Regions from separate parts of the Variovorax sp. H27-G14 genome, predicted to be linked through region 3. Evidence: predicted binding sites of a transcription regulator. Region 3 holds the regulator's gene; each other region holds the start of a gene.
What was found. The regulator sigma-54, encoded in region 3, starts transcription at its own class of promoters, with help from an activator protein. The targets are predictions, from matches to a motif close to TGGCANGNAANCTGCTTT.
Positions count from the first base shown of each region.

Region 1: the regulator sigma-54 is predicted to act here: its motif matches at 6,609-6,626, upstream of glnA (type I glutamate--ammonia ligase).
Region 2: the regulator sigma-54 is predicted to act here: its motif matches at 4,693-4,710, upstream of VLK31_RS24345 (MSMEG_0572/Sll0783 family nitrogen starvation response protein).

Region 1 covers NZ_JAYLVN010000001.1:161,600-169,159, reverse strand. Annotated here, with positions in the region: gene ggt (gamma-glutamyltransferase) at 1-1,054, shown strand, start outside; gene VLK31_RS00840 (pseudouridine synthase) at 1,117-1,884, shown strand; gene VLK31_RS00835 (YncE family protein) at 1,975-2,991, shown strand; gene VLK31_RS00830 (polysaccharide deacetylase family protein) at 2,975-3,787, shown strand; gene VLK31_RS00825 (sterol desaturase family protein) at 3,798-4,772, shown strand; gene VLK31_RS00820 (EI24 domain-containing protein) at 4,823-5,728, shown strand; gene VLK31_RS00815 (competence/damage-inducible protein A) at 5,725-6,525, shown strand; gene glnA (type I glutamate--ammonia ligase) at 6,672-7,560, shown strand, end outside.
Region 2 covers NZ_JAYLVN010000012.1:115,058-122,617, reverse strand. Annotated here, with positions in the region: gene VLK31_RS24375 (MSMEG_0569 family flavin-dependent oxidoreductase) at 1-110, opposite strand, end outside; gene VLK31_RS24370 (MSMEG_0570 family nitrogen starvation response protein) at 144-437, opposite strand; gene VLK31_RS24365 (sll0787 family AIR synthase-like protein) at 428-1,444, opposite strand; gene VLK31_RS24360 (MSMEG_0567/Sll0786 family nitrogen starvation N-acetyltransferase) at 1,441-2,010, opposite strand; gene VLK31_RS24355 (MSMEG_0568 family radical SAM protein) at 2,013-3,095, opposite strand; gene VLK31_RS24350 (Nit6803 family nitrilase) at 3,058-4,146, opposite strand; gene VLK31_RS24345 (MSMEG_0572/Sll0783 family nitrogen starvation response protein) at 4,160-4,642, opposite strand; gene VLK31_RS24340 (PLP-dependent aminotransferase family protein) at 5,009-6,400, shown strand; gene VLK31_RS24335 (Rrf2 family transcriptional regulator) at 6,549-7,106, opposite strand; gene VLK31_RS24330 (DUF2254 domain-containing protein) at 7,298-7,560, shown strand, end outside.
Region 3 covers NZ_JAYLVN010000028.1:42,472-50,031, forward strand. Annotated here, with positions in the region: gene VLK31_RS33635 (thiol:disulfide interchange protein DsbA/DsbL) at 1-193, shown strand, start outside; gene lptA (lipopolysaccharide transport periplasmic protein LptA) at 355-1,071, shown strand; gene lptB (LPS export ABC transporter ATP-binding protein) at 1,068-1,862, shown strand; gene rpoN (RNA polymerase factor sigma-54) at 1,881-3,509, shown strand; gene VLK31_RS33655 (phospholipase D family protein) at 3,529-5,211, shown strand; gene VLK31_RS33660 (LysE family translocator) at 5,249-5,911, opposite strand; gene VLK31_RS33665 (hypothetical protein) at 6,082-6,330, shown strand; gene VLK31_RS33670 (YceI family protein) at 6,327-6,962, opposite strand; gene VLK31_RS33675 (YceI family protein) at 7,045-7,560, opposite strand, start outside.

The DNA.
Region 1 (7,560 bases), on a different contig from region 3:
CGACGGCTTCTACAAGGGCTGGGTAGGCCAGGCCATCGTGGCCTCGAGCCAGGCCGGCAAGGGCATCATCACGCAGGCCGACCTCGACCAGTACAAGACGCGTGAACTGGCGCCCGTGGAGTGCGACTACCGCGGCTACCGCGTGGTGTCGGCACCGCCGCCAAGCTCGGGCGGCGTGATCATCTGCGAGATGCTCAACATTCTGGAGGGCTATCCGCTCAAGGACCTGGGCTTTCGATCGGCGCAGTCGGTGCACTACCAGATCGAAGCCATGCGCCATGCCTACGTGGACCGCAACAGCTACCTGGGCGACCCCGACTTCGTGAAGAACCCGCTGGACCGCCTGCTCGACAAGGGCTACGCCGAGAAGATCCGCGCGGCCATCGACCCGCAGAAGGCCGGTGTGTCCAAAGACATCAAGCCCGGCGTGGCGCCGCATGAAGGCAGCAACACCACGCATTACTCGATCACCGACCAGTGGGGCAATGCCGTTTCCGTGACGTACACGCTGAACGACTGGTTCGGCGCCAAGGTCACGGCCGACAAGACCGGCGTGCTGCTGAACAACGAGATGGACGACTTCACCTCGAAGATCGGCGTGCCCAACATGTACGGCCTGGTGCAGGGCGAGGCCAACGCCATTGCCCCGGGCAAGCGCCCGCTGAGTTCGATGAGCCCGACCATCGTCTCCAAGGACGGCAAGCCGGTGTTCGTGGTCGGCACGCCGGGCGGCAGCCGCATCATCACGGCCGTGCTGCACACCATTCTGAACGTGGTCGACTACGGCATGAACGTGCAGGAAGCCGTCGATGCGCCGCGCTTCCACCAGCAATGGCTGCCTGATGTCACCAACGTCGAGATCTTTGCGCTGAGCCCCGACACCCGCAAGATCCTGACCGACATGGGCCACAACCTGGGCGTGCCGCAGCCGGCCAACCACCTTGCGGCCATCATCGTGGGCGCGCCCTCGCTGGGCGGCAAGCCGGTGGGCAACAACCGCTTCTACGGCGCCAACGATCCGCGCCGCAACACGGGCCTGGCGGCCGGTTACTGATCCTGCGGCACACTAGAAGGCGGTCGTGCCCTTGGCGGCGCGGCCGCCTTTTTTCATTTCCCATGCATCTGCAAGACATTCTCTATACCCAAGGCTTCGGCACCCGCCGCGTGTGCGCGGGCCTTGCCCAGCAAGGCCACGTGACCATCGATGGCCAGGCCGTGACCGACCCGTTCGCCGACCTCGACCCCGAAGGCCTGCTCTACACCGTGCAGGGCACCCCGTGGGCGTACCACGAGAAGGCCTACGTGATGCTGCACAAGCCGGCCGGCACCGAATGCTCGCAAAAGCCGTCGACCTACCCCAGCATCTACACGCTGCTGCCGTCGCCGCTGCGCCTGCGCCCCAACAAGGGCGCGGTGCAGGGTGTGCAGGCCATCGGCCGGCTCGACCAGGACACCACCGGCTTGCTGCTGCTGACCGACGACGGCCAGTTCATCCACAAGATGGGCTCGCCCAAGCACCACGTGCCCAAGGTGTACGAGGTGACGGCCAAGCATCCGATCGACGAGGCTCAGATCGCGAAGCTGCTGTCCGGCGTGGTGCTCGACGACGACCCCAAGCCCGTGCGCGCCGCCGCTTGCGAGTCGGACAGCCCGCTGCACCTGCGCCTCACGCTGACCGAGGGCAAGTACCACCAGGTCAAGCGCATGCTGGCGGCGGTCGGCAACCGGGTCGAGGGGTTGCACCGCTCGCGCATTGGCGACCTGTCACTGCCCGAGAGCCTGGCGCCGGGGCAATGGCGCTGGCTTACGGGCGAGGAGGTTGCGGCGCTGCGTGCGCCGACCAAGCCCGGCAAGCCGGCCAACCCAGTCAGTCCGTCGATTTAGCAGAAAAAGCCAAGCGGTCGAGCGCCATGCCGGTCAGCCAGTCTTAATGCTCGACCGTTAAGATTCGCAGCTCTCTCTCGGAACTTCCCCTTGCGACTCACTGCTCGACCGACCGGCCGCACCGCTGCCCTCCTGTTTTCCGGCCTGACGGTCCTTGCGGCCCTGGCTTTCCAGCCAGCCGCCGCGGCACCGGCCGAACCCCCGCCGATCTTCGTGCTCAACTCGCTGGACGCCAGCGTGAGCGTGATCAACCCGGTCGACTGGACCGAAAAGCAGCGCATTGCCACCGGCAAGGAGCCGCACCACCTGTACATGACGCCCGACGAAAAGTCGGTCATCGTGGCCAATTCGGCCGGTGATTCGCTGACCTTCCTCGACCCCAAGACGGCCACCGTGCAGCGGGTGGTGTACGGCATCATCGATCCGTACCAGCTGCAGTTCTCGCGCGACATGAAGTGGTTCGTCACCGCTGGCAACCGCCTGAACCACGTGGACGTGTACCGCTGGGACGGCAAGGAGCTGAAGCTGGCCAAGCGCATTGCCAGCGGCAAGACGCCCAGCCACATCTGGATCGACAACACCAGCACCATCGCCTACGTGACCATGCAGGACAGCGACGAGATGATTGCCGTCGACCTGCCCACGCAAACCGTGAAGTGGCGCACCGCCACCGGCCCGATGCCGGCCGACATCTTCGGCACGCACAACGACAAGACCCTGCTGGTCGGGCTGACCGGCGGCGACGGCGTGCAGGTGTACGACGTGGCCGGCGCAGAGCCCAAGCTGGTCGGCAAGATTCCCACCGGCAAGGGCGCCCACGCCTTCCGCTCGGCCGGCGACGGCAAGACCGTGTTCGTGAGCAACCGCGTGGCCAACACCATCAGCCGCATCGACCTGACCACGCTCAAGGTGGTGGCCAGCTACGCCGTGCCCGGCGGCCCGGACTGCATGGACGTGTCGGCCGATGGCAAGACGCTGTACGTGACCTCGCGCTGGGCCAAGAAGCTCAGCGTGGTCGACCTGACCACGCAAAAGGTGGTGCGCCAGGTCAACGTCGGGCGCTCGCCGCACGGCGTGTGGACGCTGGACCATGGCAAGCGCACGTAAACACGCCGGCAGGGCGCTTGCGCTGCTGCTGGCCGCAAGCACGGTGCCCGGCGCCTGGGCGGCGCAAGGCGCGGCCACCTGCGAAAAACCGCTCTACCTGACCTTCGACACCGGCCACATGGGCATTGCCCCGCTGGTGGCCGACGTGCTCAAGCGGCAGAACGTGCGCGTCACCTTCTTTGCCGCTGCCGAGCGCACCCAGACCGACGGCAACAGCCTGGACGACCAGTGGGCGCCGTGGTGGAAGGCCAGGGCGGCCGAGGGCAACGAGTTTGGCTCGCACACCTACGACCACGCCTATTGGCGCGCCGACGTCAAGGGCACGCCGCCCAGCTTTCGCATCAAACCTTCGGCCGGACCACAGGACGGCAAGGAGTCGACCTGGAGCGCGGCCGAATACTGCGCCAACATCCGCAAGTCGTCCGACCGGCTGGCCGCCATCACCGGCAAGAAGCCGCTGCCGCTGTACCGCGCACCGGGCGGCAAGACCTCTCCCGCGCTGCTGGCCGCCGCCGAGGGTTGCGGCTACAAGTACGTGGCCTGGGCCCCGGCCGGCTTCCTGGGCGACGAGCTGCCGAGCGAAAAATTCAGCAACGCCAGGCTGCTGACGCAGGCGCTGGACACCATTCGCCCCGGCGACATCCTGCTGGCGCACCTGGGCATCTGGTCACGAAAAGACCCGTGGGCGCCCGCCAACCTAGAACCGCTGATCGTCGGCCTGAAGGCCAAGGGCTTCTGCTTCGAAACCCTGCGCCAGCACCCCGACTTTCGTGCCTGGATCGCATCCCAGCCTTGAGGTTCTTGTCGTGATCGAGTGGTTGACGGACATTTTTTCGACGCTGCAGGGCTGGTTCTTCGAAGCCGTGGTTCAGCCTCTGGTATTCGCCGTGGGCCTGGGCGGCTGGACCGAGGACGCCTTCGACGCCACCGGCTGGCTGCTGGTGGGCGCCATTCAGATCGTGGTGCTGATCGCGATCATCGGGCCGCTGCAGCGCTGGCGCGCGGTGGAGCCGGTGGTCGATCGGCAGGCCATCCGCATCGACGTGCTGTACACGCTGATCCACCGGCTGGGCCTGTTCCGCCTGGCCATCTTCTTCACGCTGCAGCCCTTCTTCGACGACGCCATGGGCAGCCTGCGCACGGCGGGGTGGGGCACCTTTCACCTGGACGAGGTGTGGCCGGGCGTGACCGACGTGCCGGTCTTCGCGTTTGCGATCTACCTGGTGGTGCTCGACTTTGTGGGCTACTGGATCCACCGCGGCCAGCACCAGTTCAACTGGTGGTGGGGGCTGCATTCGCTGCACCACTCGCAGCGCCAGATGACCATGTGGAGCGACGACCGCAACCACCTGCTCGACGACATCGTGCACGACACGCTCATCGTGGTCGTGGCGCAGCTGATTGGGGTGGCGCCGGGGCAGTTCATTGCCTTCGTGGCGTTCACGCAGCTCAGCGAGAGCCTGCAGCACGCCAACCTGCGGCTGAGCTTCGGCAGGCTGGGCGAGCGGCTGTGGATCAGCCCGCGCTTTCATCGCCTGCACCACAGCATCGGCCTGGGCCACGAGTCGAACGGCAAGAGCACGCTGGGCGGCCACAACTTCGGCGTGCTGCTGCCGTGGTGGGACATGATGTTCGGCACCGCCAACTTCGAGAACCGCTACGACCCCACGGGCATCCGCGACCAGGTCGAGCCCGCTGCCGACGGCCACGTGCGCGACTACGGGCGCGGCTTCTGGGTGCAGCAGTGGCTCGGCCTGAAGCGAATGGTCGGGCGCGGCTGAGGGGCTCCGGCCCCTGAAAGCCTCGCCCGAGGCGTTATCCTCGCTGCCTCATGCGCCTGCTCCTCGACTCCTTCTGGCGCGCGGTCGCCTATTGCATGCTGCCGCGCGTGATCGTGCTGTCGTTGTTGCCATTGGGTTTGATGGTGGTGCTGGCAGCGGTGTTCGGCTATTTCTACTGGGAAGCGGCTGTGGCCTGGACGCACGGCGCACTCGACGCCTGGCCGCTGCTGTCGAGCTTCTGGGCCTGGATCGGCCGGCTGTTCTCGGGCGATGTCACCGGCATGCTGGCGCCCCTGATCGTGGTGCTGGCCGCCACGCCGCTGATCGTGGTGGTGTGCCTGCTCATCGTGGCCGGCTTCATGGCGCCGGCGCTCACCAAGCTGGTGGCCGAGCGGCGCTTTCCCTCGCTCGAGCAGAAGAAGGGCGCCTCTTTCTTTGGCAGCGTGATGCGCTCGCTGGGCGTGACGGTGCTTGCGCTGGTGGCCCTGGTGGTGTCGATGCCGCTGTGGCTCATTCCGCCGCTGGTGCTCATTCTTCCGCCGCTCATCTGGGGCTGGCTCACGTACCGCGTGATGAGCTTCGACGCGCTCGCCGAACACGCCAGCCCCGAAGAGCGCGCTGCCCTGCTGCGCGCGCACCGGCTGCCACTGCTGTGCATCGGCGTGCTGTGCGGCTACCTGGGCGCGGCACCGAGCATCGTGTGGGCGTCGGGCCTGCTGTTCGCCGCTGCTTTCTTCGTGCTGGTGCCGATCGCCATCTGGATCTACACACTGGTCTTCGCCTTTTCGGCGCTCTGGTTCGCTCACTATTGCCTTGACGCGCTCGGGCAGTTGCGGGCCCAGCGCGCGGTGGCTGCGGCAAGCTCGGCGTCAACCGCCAGCGGCATGCCCGCCCTGGAAGCCGCCCAGGTCGCCGAAGCCAACAAGGCTGCTCTTTCTCAATGGGGTTCACCATGACACGCGCATTCGGTCTCATCGTCGTCGGCGACGAGATTCTTTCCGGCAAACGCGCCGACAAGCACATGGCCAAGGTCATCGAACTGCTCGCCGCGCGCGGCCTGCAGCTCAGCTGGGCCGAGTACGTGGGCGACGAGCCCGCGCGCATCACCGCCGCGCTTGCGCGCGCCTTTGCGTCGGGCGACATCGTCTTCTCGACCGGCGGCATCGGCGCCACGCCCGACGACCACACCCGCCAGTGCGCGGCCAAGGCGCTGGGCGTGCCGCTTGCGCTGCACCCCGAAGCCGAGCTGCTGATCCGCGAACGCATGCAGGACACCGCGCGCGAGCAGGGCGTGCCCTACCAGCCCGACCGCTCCGACAACGTGCACCGGCTCAACATGGGCGTGTTCCCGCAGGGCGCCACACTCATCCACAACCCGTACAACAAGATCCCCGGCTTCAGCGTGGCCGACGTTCATTTCGTGCCGGGTTTCCCGGTCATGGCGTGGCCGATGGTCGAATCGGTGCTGGACGCTCGCTACGCCGATCTGTTCACGCTGAACGCGGTCGCCGAGAAGTCGGTGATCGTTTTCGGTGCCATGGAAGCCACGCTCACCCCGCTCATGCAGGCCATCGAGGACCAGCACGCCGGCGTCAAGGTGTTCAGCCTGCCGAGCGTCGATCACCCCCAGTACGGGCGTCATATAGAGCTGGGCGTGAAGGGTGAGCCCGGCCTGCTCGGCGCGGCCTATGCGCAACTGATCGAGGGCCTGCACGGTTTTGATGCCAAGCTTGGTCCCGAATTGGTGCGTTAATGTATACGGCACCGAATTGGTGAATTCCCGCCTTTATTTGGGGTTTGCAGCGGTCATCAAAGCCGTATCGGCTGAGGTGACAATGGCACAGAAACTGCATCCCTCGTCCCTGTATTCCTAACCACCATCCAACTCAGGAGAAACTGATGGCAAAGACCGTCGCCGATGTACTCAAGCTCGTCAAGGAAAACGAGGTCAAGTTCGTCGACTTCCGATTCACCGACACCCGTGGCAAAGAGCAGCACGTGACCGTACCGGTGTCGCATTTCGATGAAGACAAATTCACCTCGGGCCACGCATTCGACGGCTCGTCCATCGCCGGCTGGAAGGGGATCGAAGCTTCGGACATGCAGCTCATGCCCGACCCGAACACCGCCAACATCGATCCGTTCTTCGAAGAGACGACGATGATCCTGACGTGCGACGTGATCGACCCGGCTGACGGCAAGGCCTACGAGCGCGACCCGCGCTCGCTCGCCAAGCGCGCGGAAGCCTACATGAAGGCCTCGGGCCTGGGCGACACGGCTTTCTTCGGGCCGGAACCCGAATTCTTCGTGTTCGACGGCGTTCGCTGGAAGAACGACATGTCGGGCTGCTTCGTGAAGATCGACTCCGAAGAAGCCTCGTGGAACACCGACAAGGAATACGAACACGGCAACACCGGCCATCGTCCGGCAGTCAAGGGCGGCTACTTTCCGGTTCCCCCGGTCGACAGCTTCCAGGACATGCGCTCGGAAATGTGCCTGGTGCTCGAATCGCTCGGCATCCCGGTCGAAGTGCATCACCATGAAGTGGCCAACGCCGGCCAGATGGAACTCGGCACCAAGTTCAGCACGCTGGTTCAGCGCGCCGACTGGGTTCAGCTGCAAAAGTACGTGATCCACAACGTGGCCCACGCCTACGGCAAGACCGCCACCTTCATGCCCAAGCCCATCGTTGGTGACAACGGTTCCGGCATGCACGTGCACCAGTCGGTCTGGAAGGACGGCAAGAACCTGTTCGCAGGCGACGGCTACGCCGGCCTGAGCGACTTCG
Region 2 (7,560 bases), on a different contig from region 3:
AGGTGGTCGATGCCGCGCTGCTGCAGGCCGTGGCTCAGCGACAGGCCGGCCTGGCCGCCGCCGACGATGACGACGCTGTAGTGGCTGCGTCCGCCGTGGGGGTATGACATGGGGTGCTTCTTTCTGGATCTGGATGAGGGCCGTCAGTCGAAGGCGACGACGGTGACTTCGGCGTCGGGCTCGCCCGGCGCCGCGGTGAAGCGCGCGGCAATGTGCTCGATGTCGGCGAGCTGGTCCATCGCCTGCGAGCACGCAAAGCCGTACTTCTCGCGCACCCGTTCGGAGGCAATGCCCAATGCCTCGCGCGTGCGATGCAGGAAGTCGCCGAGCGCATAGCGCTGGCCGGGTACGAAGTGCTCGCGCACCACGCTGGAAGGCGAGTAGCAGCGGGTTTCGCTGGCGTCGGGCCAGCGCACGTGGAAGTGCGTCACGGGCATGCGGCGGCCTCCGCTTGCAGGTGGGGCGGCTGGATGAAGGCGTCGCTGGCAAAGTTCCACAGCAGCGCTTCTTCACCGCCGGCGCGCAGGCGCACCTGGCGTGTGGCGTCGACTTCGCCGACCACGGCGCAGGCGATGTCGCGCGCGGCAAAGCGCGCCAGCACCGTGGCCACCTGCGCGGGCGCCACGCTCAGCACAAAGCCGTAGCTGGGGAACGACGACAGCCAGCGCAGCAGCGGCACGCCGTCGGGCCGCGGCAGCGCGTCGAGGTTGATGCGCGCACCCACGCCCGAGCATTCGAGCAGCATCAGCGCGGTGCCCACGGCGCCGGCCATGCTGATGTCCTTGCCCGCGCCGCACAGGCCGTCTTCGGCCAGCGCGGGCAGCAGCTCCAGGTCGGCGCGCAGCCGCGCGGCGGGCGCGCGGGTCGAGGCGTTCCAGTACGGAAAGGGCTCTTCGTAGGCGCCGCGCAGGTCGGCCGCCATCACCAGCAAGTGGCCGGGTTGCGCGTCGAAGCTGGTGAGCAGCTTGCGCGCATGGCCCAGGATGGCCACCGCCAGTTGCGGCCGTTCGCTGCGGTTGTTGCTGTGCCCGCCCACGATGGGCACGCCGTAGCGCACGGCGGCTTCCGCCAGGCCGCGCAGCACGTCGTCCGCCGGGTTCATGCCGGTGCTCCACAGCGCATCGACCACAGCGGTCGGGCGCCCGCCCATGGCGTAGATGTCGCTCACGTTGACCATCACGCCGCAGTAGCCCGCGAACCAGGGCATGCGCACGATGAAGTCTTCCACCAGCCCTTCGATGGCAAACAGCAGGTAGCCGCCGTGGCCGTCGGGAATGGCCGCGCAGTCGTCGCCGATGGGCACGGCCTGCGCCAGAGCCGCATGGCCGCCGGGCAGCGAGCGGCCGAGCGCGGCCACCACGTCGCTGATGTCGCGCTTGTGGGCAAAGCCGCGCGTGGCGCGCAGGGCGTCGGCAATCACATGCACGTTGTGGGCATCGGTCATGCCGCCACCTTCGCGCGCGTGACAAAGCCGCTCACCGGGTCGTGGCAGGGCGGGTACCAGGCCAGGTCGGCCTGCATCAGCGCATGCGGGCGGCCATGCACGCTGGTCTCTTCGAGCACCTTCCAGCCCAGCTTGCCGAACAGCGGCACGTTCTGCTTCTGTACCTGCGCGAAGAAGGCCTTGCAGCCGAGTGCATGGGCACGCGACACGGCCAGCCGGATCAGCGTGACGCCCAGGTGCCCCTGGCTGCGAAAGGCCGGATGCACCGCCAGGCGCGAACCCCACCATTCGCCTGCTGCCTGGTCGCCTTGGCTGCGGTGAATGCGCACCGTGCCCACCACCTGCTCCGGCATGCCGCCGTTGCACGACATGGCCACCAGCAGTTGCGCGCAGTCGTCGGTCGCGTCGCGGTCGTCGCGCGCGAAGATGCCCTGCTCGATGCAGAACACCGCGCGGCGCAGCGCCATGGCTTCGTCGCGCTCCCACTGCTGCGCGGCTTCGCGCACCAGGTACTCGGCGGGCGCGTAAGCGTCCGCCATTTCGCACAGGTCGTCGATGCACAGCATGATCAGCTCTCGCTTTCTTTTTCGTAGATCGACAGCGAGGAGCAGGCACCGCACTTGCCGCAGCCCGCCTTGATGTCGGCCGAGCGCAGGCCCGCCGCCACCACGCGCTCGCCCAGCGGCGCAAGCACCGACTTCATGAACTCGGGCGAGGGGGCGGGGTGGTCTTCCAGAGGCGTTCCGCTGATCGGCACGAAGGGCACGACGAAGGGGTACACGCCGCGCGCGAGCAACTGGTCGCAGGTGTCGAGGATGGCCTCGCGCGTGTCGCCCAGTCCGGCCAATATGTAGGTGCTGACCTGCCCGCGGCCGAACACGGCCACGGCCGCCTCGAACGCGCTCATGTAGCGCGACACCGGCACGCTGGCTTTGCCCGGCATGATGCGTTCGCGCACCTCGGGCGTGACCACTTCCAGGTGCATGCCCAGCGTGTCGATGCCCGCGGCCTTCATGCGGTGGAACCACTGGTCGTCGTCGGGCGGCTCGCACTGGCCCTGAATGGGAATGTCCACCGCGGCCTTGATGGCGAAGGCGCTCTCGCAGAGGATGGCTGCGCCGCGGTCGGTGGCGTTAGGCGTGCCGGTGGTCAGCACCATGTGCTTCACGCCGTCCAGCAGCACGGCGGCGCGCGCCACCTCGGCCAGTTGCTCGGGCGTCTTGCGCGCCACGGTGCGCCCGGCCGCGAGCGACTGGCCGATTGCGCAGAACTTGCAGCTCTTCTTGCGGCTCTCGTAGCGGATGCAGGTCTGCAGCACCGTGGTGGCCAGCACGTCGCTGCCGTGCAGCGTGGCAATGTGCGAGTAGGGCACGCCGTCGAAGGTTTGCATCGCGTAGAAGCGCGGCTGCTTCGGAAAGCTGATGCTGGCAATGGGAATGCTGCCGCGCATCACGCGGCTCATGCCTTGCGCGTCGGGTGCTTCGGCCGTGAAGGGCGAGTGCCAGGCGGTGGAGGTGTGCACCGGCACCATGATCGTGTGGCCGTCCACCGTCACGGCCTTGTGGTCCGAAGGGCCCGCGCCGCCGCGGCGGCTGGCAACACCGGCCGAAGGGTCAACCAGCCGCAACCCGAAGGACTGGAGCTCGGTCATCAGCTGCCGGCTGGCTTGCTGGGTTGTTGTGGTGGTCATGGTCGGTGCTCCCTGGAATGTGGGCTTGGGCTTGGGCTTGGGCTTGGGCTTGGGGTTGCGTGAGGTGCTGCGTGAGGTGCATCGGCACGGTGGTCTGCGCCGGCCGGTCGTTGATGGCGAGCGACAGCAGCTCGGGCCGTGCGTAGTGGCCGACCGAATCCATCATTCGCTTGCGCTTGGCGATGAGCGCCATGTCCAGGTCGGCGATGACCATGCCTTCGCCCTCGGTGAGCGGCGGCGCCAGGTGCTTGCCCTCGGGCGAGACGATGGCCGTGTGGCAGCCGCCGCGCAGTGCCTTCTGCAATTGCGCGTCGGGCGTGACCGAGCGGATCTGCTCGTCGGTGAGCCAGCCGGTCGCGTTGATCACGAAGCAGCCCGACTCCAGCGCGTGGTGGCGGATGGTCACCTCCATCTGCTCCGCGAAGATCGGGCCGACCAGCGAGCCGGGGAATTGCGCGCAGTGGATCTCTTCGTGCTGCGCCATCAGCGCATAGCGCGCGAGCGGGTTGTAGTGCTCCCAGCAGGCCAGCGCGCCCACGCGGCCCACGACGGTGTCGACCACCTTCAGCCCCGCGCCGTCGCCCATGCCCCAGACCATGCGCTCGTGGTACGTGGGCGTGATCTTGCGGCGCTTGAGCGCCAGGGTGCCGTCGGCGTCGAACACCAGTTGCGTGTTGTACAGGCTGCCGTGGTCGCGCTCGTTCACGCCCAGCACCACCACCATGTTGCGGGCCCGCGCGCGCTCGGCCACTGCCTGCGTGACGGGGCCGGGCACCACCACCGCGCGCTCCACCAGCTGCAGGTGCGGCGCGCCCTGCAGCACCGGCGGCAGCACAAAGCTGAAGTAGGGGTAGTAGGGCACGAAGGTCTCGGGAAAGACCACGATCTGCGCGCCCTTGGCAGCGGCCTCGTCGATGGCGCCGCACACCCGCTCGAGCGTGCCGTCGGGGCGCTCGAAGTCGGGCGCGATCTGAACCGCGGCGGCACGCACGGTGCGGGGTTTGGAAGCCATCGCTCGTGCCGCCTTACAGCGTCCAGGTGTCCAGAATGACCGCGCCGGCCTTCTTGTGCAGCAGCACGATGTCCAGCACGTCGAGCGGGTTGATGGGCTTGATGCCTTCGATGAGCGCGCCTTCGCCGTGGCCGTACAAGGCCTGCAGCGCGAAGCGGCACGCATACACCTTGCCGCCTTCTTCCATGAACTTGGTGATCTGCTTGTTGAAGTTCTGGTGGCCCGGAAAGGCCTCGTCGCCCAGCGTGGGAAAGCCGCGCTGCACGCCCAGCGTCACGCCGGGACCGTACAGCAGCACCGAGGTTTCGTAGCCCTTGCGGCGCAGGCGCGTGGCCTGCAGCAGGTTGACGAAGCCGATGGAGCCTTCGAAGGCCACGGTGTGGAAGGTGACGAGCGCCTTCTCGCCGGGCTCGGCCTTGACGTCTTCGAACACCTTCTCTTCGTAGTCGACAAGGAACTCGCCTTTTTCGTTGCGGGGGCGGGTGACTTTGGGCATGGGGTACTCCGGTTGGGGTGGTGGGTACGCAGGTCTTGCGTGCCTTTCTCTTTGCAGGCGATGTGCCAGCGGTTGGCGGCGGGCGTGCGATCAACTCGCGATCAATGCGTGGCGGTGCGGCCTGCATGGCGATGAAAATTTTTTCGGCACCCGAAAACGCGGTTGCACGGGCCGCCAGCAGTGGCTGCGTTGCACCGGTAAGACGCATGCGGCGTGCGATCAATGCACCCGATCAATGGGGTTGATCGCACCTGAAAGAAGCATTGGCTGCCTGAGGGGGAGCCCTTGTACAGGCGCGATTCCTGCGTGTTGATCGGTGGCCGCATGCAATCAATGAATGCAATCAACTTGGCAGGAGCCGCCCGCATGACCACCCTCACCGCCCACTGGCGCAGGCAACTGCGCACCACCGCCAAGCCGGCCTATCTGCTGCTGGCCGACTTGATCGCCGACGACATCAAGACGGGCCGGCTGGGCGTGCGCGACCGCCTGCCCACGCTGCGCGATCTGGCGAGCGAGCTGGAGCTGAACTACACGACCGTGGCGCGCGGCTATGCGGAGGCGCGCAAGCGCGGGCTGATCGATTCGCGCGCGGGCACCGGCACCTTCATTCGATCGGGCAGCCCCAGCCTTCGGCTGCGCGGCGGCAGCGGCGCCGAGATGACGATGAACATGCCGCCCGAGCCCGACGACCCGCACCTGATGGGCCGGCTGCACGACAGCGCCAGCCGCGCCTTCGCGCAGCTCGACTTTCACGACCTGCTGCGCTACCAGGACTTTGGCGGCACCGCGCACGACCGCGAGGTGGCCATGCAGTGGTTGCGACCCTTCGTGCCCCATGCGAGCGTGGACCGCATCCTGGTGTGCCCCGGCATTCATGCGGTGCTGACCGCGCTGTTCTCGCAACTGGCGCGCCCTGGCGAGCTGGTGTGCGTGGAGTCGCTCACCTACCCGGGCGTGAAGGCCATTGCGGCGCAACTGGGCGTGCAGCTGCATGCCCTGCAGATGGACGACGACGGCCCCATTGCCGATGCCTTCGAGCACGCCTGCAAAACGCTCAAGCCCAAGGCGCTGTACTGCAACCCGACGCTGCTGAACCCGACGGCGGCCACCGTGTCGCGCGCGCGGCGCGAGGCGCTGGCCGACGTGGCGCTGCGCTACGCGGTGCCGATCATCGAAGACGACGCCTACGGCATGCTGCCGCGCCAGACGCCGGCCTCGCTGGCCACTCTGGCGCCGGCGCTCACCTACTACGTGAGCGGTTTCTCCAAGTGCTTCGGCGCCGGGCTGCGCAGTGCCTACGTGTGTTCACCCACCGTGGTGCAGTCGCAGCGCCTGGCCGGCGCCATGCGCGCGACCACGGTAATGGCCTCGCCGATCACCAACGCGCTGACCACGCTGTGGGTGGAAGACGGCACCACCGAGGCCATGCTGCAGGCGGTGCGCGCGGAGTCGGTGGCGCGTCAGGTGCTGGCCCTGCGCTACCTGGGCGACAGCGGCCTGCAGGCGCACCCCGAGGGGTTCCATGCATGGCTGCCGCTCACGCCGGGCTGGAGCCCGGTGGAGTTTGCTTCTTACCTGCGCACGCAGAACGTGGGCGTGGTGGCCAGCGCCGCGTTTTCCACCGACGGCGACCCGCCCGACGCGGTGCGCATCTGCCTGGGCGGGCCGATGTCGCGCGAGCAGTGCGACCAGGCGCTGCGCCTCATCGCGGGCACGCTGGCGCACCCGCTGCATCCGCATGCGACGCTGCGCTGAGGCAGGCGTTCAAAGCGGAAGTGGAGCCCGGAAGTTCAGCGCGTAAGTGCAGCCCGGAGGTGCAGCCCGGAGGTGCAGCCACAGCGTGGCGGTCTGATGCGCGGGGTTGGCGCTGCGGGTGATGCTGGCGTTCAGGCCGTGCGAATGTTCAGCGCTTGGCGAACACGCCGTTCCAGGCGAACACCGAGTTCGGTGCGTTCACATGGCGCAGGCTGGGTTCGTGGCGCGGTGGGGGCGCCTTCTTGCGCACCGGTTCGTCGTCCACGCGCAGGCCCTTGGCCAGCTGGTCGTCGACCAGGCTCTGCAGCGTGACGGAGCCCAAAAACTCCATCACATGGTGCTTGGCCGAAGCCCACAGGGCCTCGGTCGAATAGCAGCCGACGTCGGCGGGGCCTGCTTTGTCGAGGGGAGCACCGGTGGCGGTGTCAGTCTCGGTGTCTGTGGTGGCCTGGCCGTCGACCGACGCCAGGATGTCCGCAACGGTAATTTCCGATGCCCGGCGCGTCAGCGTGTAGCCGCCGCCGGGGCCGCGGGTGGCCTTGATCAGCGCATGCTGGCGCAGTTTGCTGAACAGCAGCTCGAGCGAGGAGCGGGCAATGTGCTGTCGCCGGCTGATCGACGCCAATGGCACGGGGCCGTCCCTCTCGCGCAGCGCGACATCGATCATGGCCGTCAGGGCGAAGCCGCCCTTTGTCGTCAGACGCATGGAGTATTCCTCGTGGATGGCCTTGCATGGCAAGGCGGTGAAGGGGTGTCCGGCACGCAGCGTGCGGGACAGGTACGGCCTGTAGGTGTCTGAAAGCCCTGAAAAAGTTTCCGGCGCTGTTTTCGGCCGGTTTGCGATAAATGGACTCGAATAAACTTCGTCGGCAGCTCCGCCCCCTTGACCCCACACCCATGATCGCCAGGCTGCGCAAACTCACCAACCAACTCGCCGAAACTTTTTGGCTCGTTCCCGGCGCCATGGTGCTTGGCGGTGTCTTGCTGGCCCTCGCGTTGTTGGGCATGGACCAAAGCGGCCGCTTGCCTGCCTGGTTGACCGACAGCCACTGGCTGTACAACGGCGGCGGAACGGGCGCACGCACCCTGCTCGGTGCGATCGCCTCGTCGACGATCGGCGTCGCCGGCACGGTGTTCTCCATCACCATCGCCGCGCTGTC
Region 3 (7,560 bases):
GGAAACCTTCACCTCGTTCAGCGTGGCCAGCAAGGCCAAGCGCGCCACGCAGATGACCGACGCCTACAAGGTGGCCGGCGTTCCCGCGATGGCCGTGGCCGGGCGCTGGTATGTGGACGGCGAGACCGCCGGCAACATGACCAAGGTGCTGCAGGTTGTGAACTACCTGGTCGGCGAAGCGAAAAAAGGCTGACCCGACCCCCTTGCAGGGGGCAATGCCAGCAGCCGGGCAAAGCGCGGTTGCGCGGCAGTCCTGGAAGGGAAAGAGTGGCCCGCTTCGGCGGGCTTTTTCATCTGTGCGTGTGGGGCTGATGCAATCAGCCGCATACAATGCCGAGCAAGTTTCGTGCCTCTATGAAATTGCATTCTTACCCCACCACTCCCCTCCTGCATCGCCTTGGCCGCATGGCCGCCGCCGCGTTCTTGCTGGCCGGCCTCGCCTCTGGCGCGCTGGCCGAAACCGCCGACCGCACCAAGCCGATGAACATCGAGTCGGACGCCATGCGTTACGACGACCTCAAACAGACCAGCGTGTTCACCGGCAACGTGCTGGTCACCAAGGGCACCATCATCATTCGCGGCGCGCGCATGGACGTGCGCCAGGATGCCGAGGGCTACCAGTACGGCGTGGTCACGGCGGCGCCCGGCAAGCGCGCGTACTACAAGCAGAAGCGCAACGCGCCCGACGAGTGGATCGAGGGCGAGTCTGAAGTCATCGAGTACGACAGCCGCGCCGACAACGTCAAGTTCATCCGCAACGCCGTCATGCGCCGCCTGCTGGGCGCCACGCCCAACGACGAGAGCCAGGGCGCGCTGATCGTCTACGACCAGAGCAACGACACCTACACGGTCAACGGTTCCACCGTGCCGTCGAACACCGCCGTCAACGCGTCCGCCCCGGGCGGTCGCGTGAAGACCATCCTGACCCCCAAGGCCGCGACCGCGCCCGGTGCCGCGGGTGCAGCGGCCCCGGCCGGCACCAAGGCGCCGCCGACGGCACCCACTCCGGCGCCCGGCAAGGGCCTGCGCCAGAGCACCACGCTCAGTGACGAGGGAGAAACCCGCAAGTGATCGAAACCGCTGGAACGCACGACGCCAATGGCACGCCGGGCAGCCGCCTGGTCGCACGCGGCCTGAAGAAGAGCTACGGCAGCCGCACGGTAGTGAAAGACGTCTCGCTGGACGTGCAAAAGGGCGAAGTCGTCGGGCTGCTCGGGCCGAATGGCGCGGGCAAGACCACGTCGTTCTACATGATCGTGGGGCTGGTGCGCGCCGATGCGGGCGACATCACCATCGACGGCGAGCCGATCGCCCACATGCCGATCCACCGCCGTGCCCGCATGGGCCTGAGCTACCTGCCGCAGGAAGCCTCGATCTTTCGCAAGCTCACGGTCGAGGAAAACGTGCGCGCCGTGCTCGAGCTGCAAAGCGAGCCCGACGGCAACGGCAAGATGGCGCCGCTGTCCAAGCAGCACATCGAAGAGCGCTTGACCGAGCTGCTGGCCGACCTGCGGGTCGATCACCTGCGCGATTCGCCGGCGCTGGCGCTGTCGGGCGGCGAGCGCCGCCGCGTGGAGATTGCGCGCGCGCTGGCAACCCAGCCGCGCTTCATCCTGCTGGACGAGCCCTTTGCCGGCATCGACCCGATAGCGGTGATCGAGATCCAGCGGATCATCAGTTTCCTGAAGGAACGTGGCATCGGCGTGCTCATTACCGACCACAACGTGCGTGAGACGCTGGGCATCTGCGACCACGCGTTCATCATCAGCGACGGACATGTGCTGGCACAAGGCACACCCTCGGAGATCGTCGACAACGCCGAAGTACGCCGGGTGTACTTGGGCGAACACTTCCGCATGTAACGGAGGGTCGGGTTCTCAATGAAGCAAGGGCTGTCCCTTCGCGTCTCTCAACATCTGGCATTGACGCCCCAGCTCCAGCAGTCGATTCGGCTGCTGCAGCTCTCCACGCTCGAACTGAGCCAGGAGGTGGAGCAGATGCTGGACGAGAACCCGTTCCTGGAGCGCACCGCGGAAGAAGCGGCGCGCGAGGAGTTCGGCCTTGATGCTGCCGACGCGCCGGTGCCGCGCGACGACGCAGGAGGCAGCGGTGACGGCGACGGCGGCAGTGGCGGTGAAGGAGGCGAAAGCGACTTCACGCCCCCCTCCGCCAGCACCAGCACCACGTCGAGTGAAACCAGCACCGCCAGCACGGAGTCCGACGGCCCGGCCGCTGAAATCACCGAGCGCGAGCCCGACTGGGAAGGCGACGGCACCGTCGACATGGCCGCGCCCGACGACAGCGAATGGGGCAGCGACGCCCCCGCGCGCCAGAACAACCTGGGTGACGACGAACGCGCCGACGCCACCGAGCTCGCGCGCAGCCAGGAGTCGTTGCAGTCGTTTTTGCACCGCCAGGCGCTGAGCCTGCGGCTGACCGAGAACGACAGCGCCGCGCTGCGCTTCCTGATCGAATCGCTCAACGACGACGGCTACCTCGAAGACTCGCTGCCCGCGCTGGCCTCCGGCCTGGCCGGCGACGACAACGACCAGTTCGACGACCTGGTGCACCACTTTCAGGTGGCGCTGGGCCTGCTGCAGAGCCTGGAGCCGGTGGGCGTGGGGGCGCGCGACCTGGGCGAATGCCTGGGCATCCAGCTGCGCGCCCTGGCCAGCGAGAGCGAGACCGAGCAGTGCGCACTGGTGCGCAAGACCGCCCTGGCCGTGTGCAAGCAACCGATGGAGCTGCTGGCGCGGCGCGACTTCAAGCGCCTGGCCACGCTCACCCGCACCAACGAGGAGCTGGTGCGCTCGGCGCTGCAGATCATTGCGCGGCTGGAGCCCAAGCCGGGCCGGCGCTTCGTGGACGTGGAGCGCAACATCGTCATCCCCGACGTGATCGTCACCAAGACCGGCCGCGGCACCAACATCAAGTTCCGCGTCATGCTGAATCCGGAGGTCATGCCGCGCCTGCGCGTGCACGACATCTACGCCGGCGCGCTGAAGGCGCACAAGGGCGAAGGCAGCCAGGCGCTGTCGCAGCGGCTGCAGGAGGCGCGCTGGTTCATCAAGAACATTCAGCAGCGCTTCGACACCATCCTGCGCGTGAGCAACGCCATCGTGGAGCGGCAGAAGAGCTACTTCGTGCACGGCGAACTTGCCATGCGCCCCCTGGTGCTGCGCGAGATTGCCGACGAGCTGGGCCTGCACGAGTCGACCATCTCGCGCGTGACCACAGCCAAGTACATGTCCACGCCGTTCGGCACGGTCGAGCTGAAGTACTTCTTCGGCTCGGCGCTGGGCACCGAGACCGGCGGCAATGCGTCGAGCACCGCGGTGCGCGCGCTCATCAAGCAGTTCGTCAGTTCTGAAAGCATCAAGAAGCCGCTGTCGGACAGCCAGATCTCCGAGATGCTGAAGGAGCAGGGCATCGAATGCGCGCGCCGCACCGTGGCCAAGTACCGCGAAGCACTGCGCATTGCACCAGCCAATCTGCGCAAAGCGCTCTAACCAGGCACACCCCCAGGCCATGCGCACTTCGTGTCGCTTCGCCAACTCCCTTGCAGGGGCCAACACCTGCGGCCCGGCAGAGCCGGTTCCGCGGTGTTTCCCGCCACCGGTGGAATGGCCCCGCTGGTTGTCGGCGTTGCTCGCCTTGGTGGCCGTTCTGCTGTTTGCCGGCTGCGCCACCTTGCCCGACGAGGCACCGCGCCCCGCCGTCAAGGCCATGGCCGTATCGGGCGACACCGCGCTGGGCCGCATCGCGCTGGCCGCCCAGCCCGACCCCGACCTGAGCGGCTTTCGCCTGATGCCCGGCGGCGACTTTGCTTTCGACACCCGCATCCAGCTGGCCCGCCGCGCCCAGCGCACGCTCGACGTGCAGTACTACCAGATCGAGAACGACGAGACCGGCCGCTACCTGCTGCGCACCCTGCGCGACGCCGCCCTGCGCGGCGTGCGGGTGCGCCTGCTGATGGACGACCTCTACACCTCGGGCGAGGACGATCTGCTGCTGGCCTTTGCCGCCACCCCCAACGTGGAGCTGCGCCTGTTCAACCCGTTCCCGGCGGGGCGCGGCAGCATCCTGAAGCGCTTCACCGCGTCGCTGTTCGACTTCAGCCGCGTGAACCGCCGCATGCACAACAAGCTGTTCATTGCCGACGGCGCGATGGCGGTGGCAGGCGGGCGCAACATCGGCAACCAGTATTTCCGGCGCACGGCGGGCGAGAACTTTCTCGACCTCGACACCTTCGTGACCGGCGCGCTGATTCCGCGGCTGGGCAGCCTGTTCGACCAGTACTGGAACAGCGTCTATGTGCGCCCCATCGGCTCGGTGGTGGCCACCGACGTGCCGCGCGACGAATTGCAGCGCCGCTTCGAGGCCGCCACGGCACCCGACACCACGCCGCCCCCGCCGCCGCCCGCGCCCAACGACCTGCTGGGCTACAGCCCGATGGCCGACGACCTGGCAAGCGGCAAGCTCAACCTGATCTGGACCCTGGCCGAGGCCTACGCCGATGCGCCTGAGCGCGTGATCGGCAAGACGGCGTCCTATGGCGGCGTGCCGCTGCTGGACGTGGACAGCGTGCGCTACAACGTGGTCGAGCAGATGCGCCGCGCGCGCTCCGAGGTGACCATCGTCTCGCCCTACCTGATTCCGGGTGCCACCGGGCTGGAGGTGATGCGCGAGATTCGCCGGCGCGACGTCAAGATCAGCGTGGTCACCAATTCGCTGGCCGCCACCGACGAGCCGCTGGTGCACACCGCCTACCGCCGCTACCGCCCCGACATGCTCAAGCTGGGCGCCGACCTGTACGAGCTGAGCTCCAGCCGCACCCGGCGCAGCGTGCGGCTGGGCCTGTTCGGCACGTCGGTGGGGCGGCTGCATGCCAAGTCGGCCGTGATCGACCGGCGCACGCTGTTCGTGGGGTCGATGAATTTCGATCCGCGCTCGGAGTCGGCCAACACCGAAATCGGGCTGATCATTCACAGCCCCGAAATGGCGCAGCAGATGCTCAAGCTGCTCGACGTGCTCAAGCAGCAGGGCGCCTACAGGCTGCGCTTTGCGCCGGGCAGCAACGATTCGCGCATCGAGTGGACCAGCGAGGACGCCGGCCAGCTCACCGTGCTGACCGAGGAGCCCGACTCGGGGTTCTGGGACCGCACGATGCTGGAAATTCTGGCGCCGTTGACGCCGGAGAGCCTGCTGTAGCCGTTCCGGCAAAGGCAAGAACCGACAGCGACGTCGCTCAGTTGCCCCCGCGCAGGGCCGACCCAACCAGCCGCAGGCCCAATAGCCCCATCACGCCGCCGGCGGCGCGGTCGATCCAGGCCTTGTAGCGCAGGTAGGCCGAGCGCGGCGCCGCCGAGGACAGGGCCAGCGCCACCACGGTGTACCAGCCGGTCTCGATGCAGAAGATCACCGCCGGCACGGCCAGCGCCAGCGCGAGCGGCACGTCGTGCGGCAGAAAGGCCGCGAAGATGCTGGCGTAGACCACCGCCGTCTTCGGGTTGCTGACCTGGGTGGCCAGGCCGAACAGAAAGGTGCGCAAGGCGCGCCGCTGACTACCCTGCGCGGCGGGCGAGGTACCCAGCCCTTCCTGGCCCGCTCCCAGCGCCAGCGGCTGTCGCGCCCCCTGCCAGATTCGCACCCCCAGGTACACCAGGTAGGCGCCGCCGAAACCCTTGATGGCGAGGTAGAGCCCCGGCACCGCCAGGAACGCCGCCTGCAGCCCGGCCAGCGCCGCAATGGCGAACACCAGACCACCGGCGCCCATGCCCAGCGCGGCGGCCAGCCCGTCGCTGCGGGACGCCACCGCCGTGCGGGCGACCATCACGAAACTGGGGCCGGGGCTCATTGCGCCCAGCGCCATGGCGCCGGCGATGCCGAGCAGGGAAAGGGTGGTGTTCATTGGATGGAACGCTGGTTGGCGTTTGTCTCGGAGCTTGTCTGAGCGCTTGTTTTTGGTAACGAATGCCCGAACAGCGTGCACTAATGCACGTTCATCGGCGCTTAAAAAGTAAACTTTAAGTAGTACTCAAGTAACTTTTGGTTTACATTTTCTGCACCGGAGTAACTACCATGCAAAAAATGAAAAACCTCATTCTTCTGGCCGTCTGGGCCGTGGTGCTGGCGTTTTTGCTGAGTTTCTTCTACTGGAGCGACGCCCCGCTGGCCGAGCAGCTGCTGTTCGGCGCCCTCATGACGGTCGCCACCGGTGCCTGGATGCTGGTGCTGCTGAACCTGCCGCGTGCCTTTCTCGCCACCCGCAACTGGCTGAAGATGTCCAAGGACGACGCCGAACGCAAGCGCGTGGGCTCGGGCATCTAAGGCTGGATGTTCACGGCCTCGACCTGCACCAGCAGCTTCACCTTGTTCTCGAAGCCGAAGTTCAGGCCCCAGGTAATTCCCCAATCGCTGCGCTCCACCGTGGTCTCGAAGTCGCCGCCGCAGACCTGGCGGTTGATGAGCGGGCTCAGGTAGCAGTTGAAGCGCACGGCCTTCAGCGTCACCGGCCGGGTCTGGCCCATCAGGGTGAGCGTGCCGGGCACGTCGGCCACCTTGTCGCCGCTGAAATCGATGCGATCGGCCACGAAGCGGCCGGTCGGAAACTCCGCCACGTTGAAGAAGTCCTTGCTCTGCACATGACGGTTGAGCAGGTCGACGCCCGTGTTGATGGAGCTGATGTCCATCGTGATGTCGACCGCGCCGCTGCTGCCGGTGCCGTCGATCTTCACCGTGCCGTCCTTGGTGCTGAAGCGACCGCGGTTGGTGGTGGTGCCGTAGTGGCCCATCTCGTACATCACGAAGGTGTGGGTGGGGTCGACCACGTAGCTGGCGTTCTTCACCGGCCCACCCGCGGGTTTGACGGCCACGGGCGGCGCCGTGTAGTCCTGCGCCATGGCGGGGGCGCCGGCAAGGGCCGCGGCCGACAGCACCGCGGCAAAGAGGAGCGGGTTCAGGGCGTGGAGTGAAGAAGGCATGGTGGCAAAAGGTTGGAGGCGGGGCGAGCAAGGCGGGGCAAAGCAAGGCAGCGGGGGCCGCTCACAGCGGCCCGAAGCCCGTGAGCGTGAACTTGAAGCGCACCTGCACGTCGTTGCCGACCATCGAGGTGTCGGTCCACTCGCCGTCGCCCACCTTGTAGTCGAGCCGCTGGATCGTAAAGCTTCCGGTGGCCACCGCCTCCTTGCCGCCGGCCGCCGCAATGCTGACCGGCACCGTCACGGCCTTGGCCACGCCCTTGATGGTCAGCTTGCCCGCCATCTCGAACTTGCCGTCGCCCAGCGCCTTGATGGCGCTCGACTGAAAGCTCGCCTGCGCGAAATGCCCAGCGTCGAACCACGGCGCCTTGGGCAGCTCGGCGTCGCTCATGGGAATGCCGAAGCCCGCGCTGGCCGTGTCGATCTGCAGGGCCACGGTGCCGCCTTCGGGCTTCTTCGGGTCGAAGGCCACCTGGGCGTCGAACTTCTTGAAGCTGCCTTCCACCGGCACACCCATCTGCTTGGTGACGAAAACGATCTGGCTCCTGTCGGCCACCAGCCTGGCCACAGGGGGCTCGGC